Linked DNA regions of Labilibaculum antarcticum. Each later gene encodes a partner of the first gene's protein in a complex. Links are inferred from orthologs where the notes say so. Each region holds a gene or a part of one and is shown on either strand. Other genes may lie near its edges.

The links.
Region 2: the proteins of secY (region 1) and secA are in contact, whole or in part, in a crystal structure (PDB 3DIN), measured with the Thermotoga maritima proteins. The link is inferred for Labilibaculum antarcticum from one-to-one orthologs. Residues at the interface, in WP_004081795.1 of Thermotoga maritima: Glu108, Gly109, Glu110, Glu111, Ala236, Glu237, Arg238, Arg239, Ile240, Thr241, Ile242, Gln243, Tyr244, Ala245, Arg246, Arg247, Val248, Thr249, Gly250, Arg251, Arg252, Val253, Tyr254, Gly256, Ala257, Ser258, Thr259, Tyr260, Leu261, Pro262; in WP_004082002.1 of Thermotoga maritima: Glu261, Ala262, Arg263, Lys300, Ala301, Arg302, Thr303, Ile304, Ile305, Leu323, Tyr324, Asp325, Pro326, Val329, Ser330, Tyr333, Ile336, Lys340, Phe345, Val349, Glu363, Phe364, Tyr374, Ser375, Gly376, Gly377, Glu393, Ile395, Thr482, Ser483.

Annotation. Positions count from the first base shown.
Region 1 is NZ_AP018042.1:1,536,901-1,539,878, forward strand. Bases 1-2,867 are described here. They hold secY (preprotein translocase subunit SecY), read right to left. Parts: upstream 2,173-2,867; coding sequence 829-2,172; downstream 1-828. Other genes in these bases: infA (translation initiation factor IF-1), read right to left, coding at 1-22; map (type I methionyl aminopeptidase), read right to left, coding at 40-807; rplO (50S ribosomal protein L15), read right to left, coding at 2,181-2,627; rpmD (50S ribosomal protein L30), read right to left, coding at 2,657-2,833; rpsE (30S ribosomal protein S5), read right to left, coding at 2,845-2,867. In the rest of the region: more of rpsE, read right to left, coding at 2,868-2,978. UniProt on the Escherichia coli protein: The central subunit of the protein translocation channel SecYEG. Consists of two halves formed by TMs 1-5 and 6-10.
Region 2 is NZ_AP018042.1:5,063,343-5,068,352, reverse strand. What follows is about bases 1,147-5,010. They hold secA (preprotein translocase subunit SecA), read right to left. Parts: upstream 4,644-5,010; coding sequence 1,347-4,643; downstream 1,147-1,346. Other genes in these bases: ALGA_RS20255 (hypothetical protein), read right to left, coding at 4,747-5,010; lgt (prolipoprotein diacylglyceryl transferase), read right to left, coding at 1,147-1,249. Outside these bases: ALGA_RS20270 (MutS-related protein), read left to right, coding at 1-21; more of lgt, read right to left, coding at 446-1,146. UniProt on the Escherichia coli protein: Required for protein export, interacts with the SecYEG preprotein conducting channel.

The DNA of each region.
Region 1 (2,978 bases):
CTATTGAAGGCTGTTTAGCCATAAGCTCATTAAATTATATTAGTGTATATCTTCAATAAATTCAAAACTGGATAAGATCTTAGCTTTTCCTTTCCGAACTACCACTGTATGTTCGAAATGCGCTGAAGGTTTCCCATCAGCAGTAACAATTGCCCATCCATTACTATCTTGGTAAATATCTCTTCTCCCAAGATTAAACATTGGTTCAATTGCCAAAACCAGTCCTTCTCTCAATTTCAATCCGCGTCCTTTTTTTCCATAATTCGGAACTTGCGGATCTTCATGAAGATTTTTCCCAATTCCGTGTCCTACCATTTCTCGAACTACAGAAAATGAATTCTGTTCTGCATGCCTTTGAATGGCAAAACCTATGTCGCCCAAATGATTACCTTCGACAGCTTGCTCTACGCCTTTGTAAAGAGCCTCTTTAGTGACCTTCAACAGTTGCCGAACATTAGGAGCTACTATACCTACAGTAAATGTATAAGCTGAATCGCCATAAAAACTATTTAGCAAAACACCACAATCACAGGAAACAATATCTCCTTCCTTCAACTCATAGTTAGATGGAATTCCATGAACAACTTCACTGTTTATAGAAACACATAAAGTATTCGGGAATCCATCGTAACCAAGAAACCCTGGTTTACCGCCATTGTCTCTTATGTACTCCTCTGCAATTTTATCCAACTTCAAAGTTGATATTCCAGGAGCTATTTCTTTCGATATTACACCCAAAGTTTTCGCCACCAGCAAATTGCTCATACTGAGCAACTCTATTTCTTCTTCTGTTTTGTAAAAAATCATTGCAAAGAAAGCAAAAATATTTTAAAAAGCCGCAGCTCCTCCTGGAGATTTACCTTTTATTCTACCAGACTTCATTAATCCATCGTAGTGACGCATCAAAAGATGACTCTCTATTTGCTGTAAAGTATCCAATACAACACCGACTAAAATCAATAAAGAAGTACCGCCATAAAATTGTGCAAATTGGTTATTCACTCCACCTATCATTGCAAAAGCTGGCATAATAGCAACCAAACCTAAAAAGATAGATCCCGGTAAAGTTATGCGAGACATTACAGTATCTAAAAAATCGATAGTTTTTTTACCCGGCTTAATACCTGGTATAAATCCACCATTCTTTTTCATATCCTCAGCCATTTGCGTTGGATTTACTGTAATAGCAGTATAGAAATAAGTAAATAATACAATCATTACAAAGAATAAAGCGTTGTAGTAAAATCCAGTAAAATCAGATAATGCTGCAGCTACTCCAGTTAAAGCATCCGAACTAGCATAGTTTACAAACGCCATAGGTAAAAACATAATTGCTTGCGCAAAGATGATTGGCATTACACCAGCAGCATTCACTTTTAAAGGAATGTACTGGCGAACCCCACCATATTGTTTGTTTCCTACGATTCGTTTTGCATACTGAACAGGTATCTTCCGTGTTCCTTGAACTAACAATATTGTTGCTGCAAAAACAAGGAATAAAATTACTATTTCTAATACAAGTAAAATTAAACCTCCTCCTTGACCTTCAATTTTTGAAAGTAATTCTGCAAAGAATGAAAATGGTAATCGTGCAATAATACCGATCATGATAATGATAGAGATTCCGTTACCAATTCCTTTATCAGTAATTTTCTCTCCTAACCACATAATAAACATCGATCCTGCTGCAAGAATCATCACAGAAGACACTGTAAATAATGAGCCTTTAAGAATAAAGGCTGTCTCAGGCAATTGTGAATGTAAGTTTAATAGATATCCAGGTGCTTGAAGTACAAGTATAATAACAGTTAGATACCTTGTGATCTGATTGATTTTTCGAGTACCGCTTTCACCCTCACGTTGCAATTTCTGAAAATAAGGAACCGCAATTCCCATTAACTGAATTACAATCGAAGCTGAAATATAAGGCATGATTCCCAATGCGAAGATTGATGCATTCGAAAACGCTCCTCCGGAAAACATATCTAATAATCCCAAAACTCCGTCTTGAGTTTGCGCTTTTAACGCACCTAACTGCGCAGGGTCAACCCCTGGCAACACAACCATGGTACCTAAACGATACACTAACACAAGACCGAGAGTAGTTAAGATTCTAGATCTTAAATCTTCAATCTTCCAGATGTTCTTCAATGTTTCTATTAAACCTTTCATATCTAAACTTACAATTTAACAACTGTTCCTTCGACTGCTTCAATCGCTGCTATAGCCGATTTCGAGAATGCGTGAGCTTTAACTTCAAGCTTCGCAGTAATAATACCATGTCCTAAAATCTTAATATTGTCGTTCTTTGACGCCATACCTGCTGCCATTAAAACGTCTCTATCGATTATAGTAATGCTATTTTTTTCTGCCAAGGCTTGTAAAACATCAACATTAATAGCTTTATATTCTTTTCTATTAATGTTTTTAAATCCAAACTTAGGAACTCTTCGTTGTAAAGGCATTTGACCACCTTCGAAACCAACTTTTTTAGAGTATCCAGATCTTGACTTTGCACCCTTATGTCCTCTGGTTGAGGTTCCTCCTCGTCCAGATCCTTGTCCGCGACCAATTCTTTTACAAGTCTTAGTTGATCCTTCTGCGGGTTTTAAGTTACTTAAGTCCATATCTATTTAATACTAAATATTAACAATAATTATTCTACAACGGAAACAAGGTGTTGTACTTTCGCCACCATACCTTTAATCTGAGGTGTGGCTTCATGTTCAACAGTCGCATTGATCTTATTTAATCCCAATGCTTCCAAGGTTTTCTTTTGGCGATCAGTGCTTCCAATTTTGCTCTTTACCTGAGTAATTTTAATCTTAGCCATTTCCTTATTTCTTAACCGTTAAACACTTTATCTAATGATACCCCTCTGTGTTCAGCAACTGTATGTGCATCTCTCAATTCAGCCAATGCACCTATAGTAGCTTTTACAAGGTTATGTGGGTTTGATGAACCTTTTGATTTAGCAA
Region 2 (5,010 bases), 3.5 Mb from region 1 along the record:
GAAATATTGAAGGAAGCATAAAGCTAAATACTTTTCCATGATCTGGTAATCCTGTTTGGGTGATTTTAAATGCCTTCCCATATTGGGGAATTTGCCTTGAATGCTTCGAAGTGCACTCCCTCAATTGGGAAACAGGATTGTATCGGTTAGAAGTGATTTCCCACAATTAGGAGCAAGCTTTGGATGATTCAAGCTGCTCTCCCATAATTAGGCAACTTGCTTTGGGTAGTTCAAACTGCTCTCCCATATTCGGGAAAGAGGCTTATGATGGTTTTGAGTGCTCTCCCACTTTTGGGAACAGGCTTTGGACGGTTTGAAGTGCTTTCCCATCATTAGGAAGGCTTTTTTGGATGATATGGATTGGCAAACTTGATTTTAAAAAGAGATTCAAACAACAAAAAAGCCGAATCAGAAATGATTCGGCTTTTTTTATGCTGTTTTTGTACTAAGCCACTGGTTTTATTTTAAAGGATCGTATAAAAAAGAACAACCCAATTAAAACAAAAGGTATACTTAATAATTGTCCCATATTCAATGCCATTCCCTGTTCAAAAGCTTCCTGATTTTCTTTTATGAATTCGATAAAGAAACGTGCAGTAAAAATCATCACGAAAAAGGCTCCAAACAGTCTTCCACTGTATTGTTTTGCATTTGTTTTCCAATACATGAACGACAATACAGCAAAGGAAATTAAATAACATATTGACTCGTATAACTGAGCTGGATGTCGAGGAGCCAATGGCTCATAAATAGATGCTCTGATGAATTGAATCCCCCATTCCGAATGAGTTTGAGTTCCGATAATTTCAGAGTTCATCAAATTTCCAAAACGAATAAAACATCCCGCCAAGGCAACTGGAATTACGACGTAATCCAATATCCAAAGCATTGACTTCTTGCTGACTTTCTTTGAATAAAACCACAATGCGATAAGAATTCCAATTGTAGCGCCATGAGAAGCTAATCCTCCACGCCAAATTTTTATAATTTCCGCTGGATGCTGAGAATAGAATTCCCAACCATAAAAGAATACATGTCCCAAACGAGCTCCTACAACTGTTGCAATCATGGTATACAGAAACAACTTATCAAGCCATTCCAGTTCAATACCATCTTTTTTAAACATCTTTTCTACCAAATAATATCCCAACAAAAAGCCTAAAGCGAAAAGTAATCCGTACCAACGGACAGCTACAGGGCCGATTCTAAATATTTCCGGGTCGATATCCCAAAGGATTGAAAGCAACATATGCGTTTTTTAAATTTTGGTAAGTAAAACTAAATGGATTGTTTCGACTTGCGAAACAATCCATGTCAATTTAGTATGATTTTTTTAATTATGGAAATTAAGCAGGAACTCCTTTTCCATGACATTGTTTGTATTTTTTACCACTACCACAAGGACAAGGTTCATTTCTACCCACTTTTTGAGCGACACGAACTGGCTCCATCTTTTTTGGCTCCGATTTGCCCCGACCTCCGCCAATTTCTTCTTTGGTAGTTTTTAAATTGCTTAAATCGGTTCTTTTACGCTCTTCGGCCTTACGAATATCTTCAGGATCCGATAATGGAATATGACCTTTCATTAAGCTGCTAACAACACTCTTATTTGTAGTTTCAATCATCGTTTTAAACAAATTGAACGATTCAAATTTGTAGATCAACAATGGATCCTTTTGTTCGTAAGAAGCATTCTGAACAGATTGTTTCAAGTCATCCATCTCACGCAAATGCTCTTTCCAAGCATCATCAATGGTTGCAAGAATAGATACCTTCTCGAAAGAACGAACCAAGTTTTCAGCCTTACTCTCGTATGCTTTCTTTAAGTTGGTTACTACCTGAAACATTTTAGAACCATCGGAGAATGGAACCACAATATTCTCATATATTTCCGCTTTGGATTCGTATACATTTTTGATTACCGGATAAGCTTGTTTGCTAATTGATTCCACTTTTCGCTTGTAGTTATCTAAAACCACTTGGTAAATCTTCTCAGTAACTACTTCTGGTTTCTCCTTCATTAATTCCTCTTCACTGATTGGAGAATCGGTTGATAAAGTACGAATTAAATCTAGTTTAAACTCCTCAAAATCACCACCATGATATTCATTTGCAATCAATTCAGACAAATCAAACATCATATTGGCAATATCAACCTGAATACGCTCACCAAATAAGGCATGACGGCGACGTTTATAAATAACCTCACGCTGAGAGTTCATTACATCATCGTACTCCAATAATCGTTTACGAATACCGAAGTTATTCTCTTCCACTTTTTTCTGGGCACGCTCTATCGATTTGCTAATCATGCTGTGCTGAATTACCTCACCCTCTTTCAGTCCCATTTTGTCCATCAACTTCACAATACGATCTGAGCTAAATAAACGCATCAAATCATCTTCCAAAGACACAAAGAATTGAGAAGATCCAACATCTCCCTGACGACCGGCACGACCACGTAACTGACGGTCAACACGACGGGAATCATGACGCTCGGTACCAACAATTGCCAAACCACCAGCAGCTTTTACTGCTTTGGTTAGCTTAATATCAGTACCACGACCAGCCATATTTGTAGCAATGGTTACAGTTCCTGATTGACCTGCTTCCGCTACAATATCTGCTTCGCGCTGATGTAATTTTGCATTCAGTACGTTGTGCTTAATTCCTTTAATCTTAAGCATACGACCTAATAATTCAGAAATTTCAACTGATGTTGTTCCTACCAAAACCGGACGACCAGCTTTTACCAGATCAACAATTTCATCAATTACCGCTGAATATTTTTCTCGTTTTGTTTTATAGACTAAATCCTCACGGTCGTCACGAATAATTGGACGGTTGGTTGGGATTACAACAACTTCTAATTTATAGATATCCCAAAGCTCACCTGCTTCTGTTTCCGCAGTACCAGTCATACCAGAAAGCTTCTGATACATTCTAAAGTAATTTTGAAGAGTAATGGTGGCAAATGTTTGAGTCGCAGCCTCTACTTTTACATTTTCTTTAGCTTCAATTGCCTGGTGTAAACCATCTGAGTAACGACGGCCTTCCATAATACGCCCTGTTTGCTCATCTACAATTTTCACCTTACCATCCATCATAACATACTCTACATCATTTTCGAAAAGAGTATATGCCTTTAATAGTTGGTTAATTGTATGAACCCTTTCTGATCTTACAGAGTAAGCCTGAATCATTTCATCTTTCTTAGCTAATTTTTCTTCATCCGAAAGATCTGATTTTTCAATAACGGCAACTTCTGATCCAATATCAGGTAACACAAAGAAACCTGAATCTTCAGCATCAGCACTAAGCAGGTCGATTCCTTTATCAGTAAGTTCAATAGAATTATGCTGTTCATCAATAATAAAATATAGCTCATCAGTAACGATGTGCATATTTTTACTATTTTCCTGCATATAGAAATTTTCGGTTTTCAAAAGAATGGCCTTATTTCCCTGCTCACTTAAGAATTTAATAAGTGGCTTCATTTTTGGCAAACCTTTAAAGGTTCTAAGCAATAATTTTGCACCCTCCTCAAGCTCCTTTTTATCTTCGCTGTTCAGTAATTTTTTAGTATCGGTAAAAATCTTCATTACCAATTCATTTTGAGCTCTCACCAAATTTTGAACCTTAGGTTTCAAATTATCAAACTGTTGATGCTCACCTCTTGGAATTGGACCGGAAATAATCAATGGAGTACGTGCATCATCAACCAAAACCGAGTCAACTTCATCGACAATCGAATAATTGTGACGGCGTTGAACCAAATCCTTAGGATTTGTTGCCATATTATCACGCAGGTAATCAAAACCGAACTCATTATTTGTTCCAAAAGTAATATCAGATGCATAAGCTTTTCTTCGTTCATCTGAATTTGGAGAGTGTTTATCGATACAGTCAACAGATAGTCCGTGGAATTGGTAGATTGGTCCCATCCATTCCGAGTCACGTTTTGCAAGGTAATCATTCACAGTAATCAAGTGAACACCTCTACCAGTTAATGCATTTAAAAATACAGGTAAGGTAGCCACAAGAGTTTTACCTTCACCTGTTGCCATCTCTGCAATTTTTCCTTGATGAAGAACAGTACCACCAATCAACTGAACATCGTAATGAATCATGTCCCAGGTTATCTCAGTTCCACCTGCAGTCCATGAATTAAAATAGACCGCAGTATCACCATCTATTTGTATGTTATCGTAATAGGGAGCTAAATCTCTATCAAATTTAGATGCTGTTACTTCCAGCTCTTCGTTTTCGGTAAATCTGCGTGCTGTATCTTTTACAATAGCAAAAGCAGTTGGAAGAATTTCGTCCAGTACTTCTTCTATTTTAGCGTCAATTTTATTTTCGATTTCGTCAATCTGATCGTAGATTAATTCTCTCTCATTGATTGAGACATCGCCATTTTCAACCTTTTCTTTAAGACTTAATATTTCGTCTTGTTCCGTTTTAATGAAATCCTGAATATGTTGCTTTAATTTATCTGATTCTCCACGAAGATCATCAGTACTTAAAACTGTGATTCTTTCATATTCTGCTTTAATCTGCCCTAAATAAGGGGTCAAATCTTTAAGGTCTCTATCTGACTTATTACCAAATAATTTACCTAATGTAGTATCTATAAAACCCATTTTGATTTGTTGAATTCGATGTGTAAAATGTTTTCAACTATAAAGTTGAAAACGAATAATAATATAACGAGTGAAATTTCCTATGGAAAACAGGAAAGGAAAGTTAGGCTAAAACCGGGGCTCTTATATGAAAATCCCCCTCAGGTATTGTACTAAGAATAACTTCTGGTAAGATTGAAAAACATTGCAATGTTTGTGATATTGGAATGCTTTCCAAAGGAATAACTTGATCTGCTACAGGGAATTTAGGTAAATTCTCAAGTAATGAAAAGTTTTCAATACTTGGAATGTATTTCCCAACCAATTGATCCTGTTCTACATGAGCAAGTATTGTCGATGAATAGGATTCATCCAAATTTTGAATATG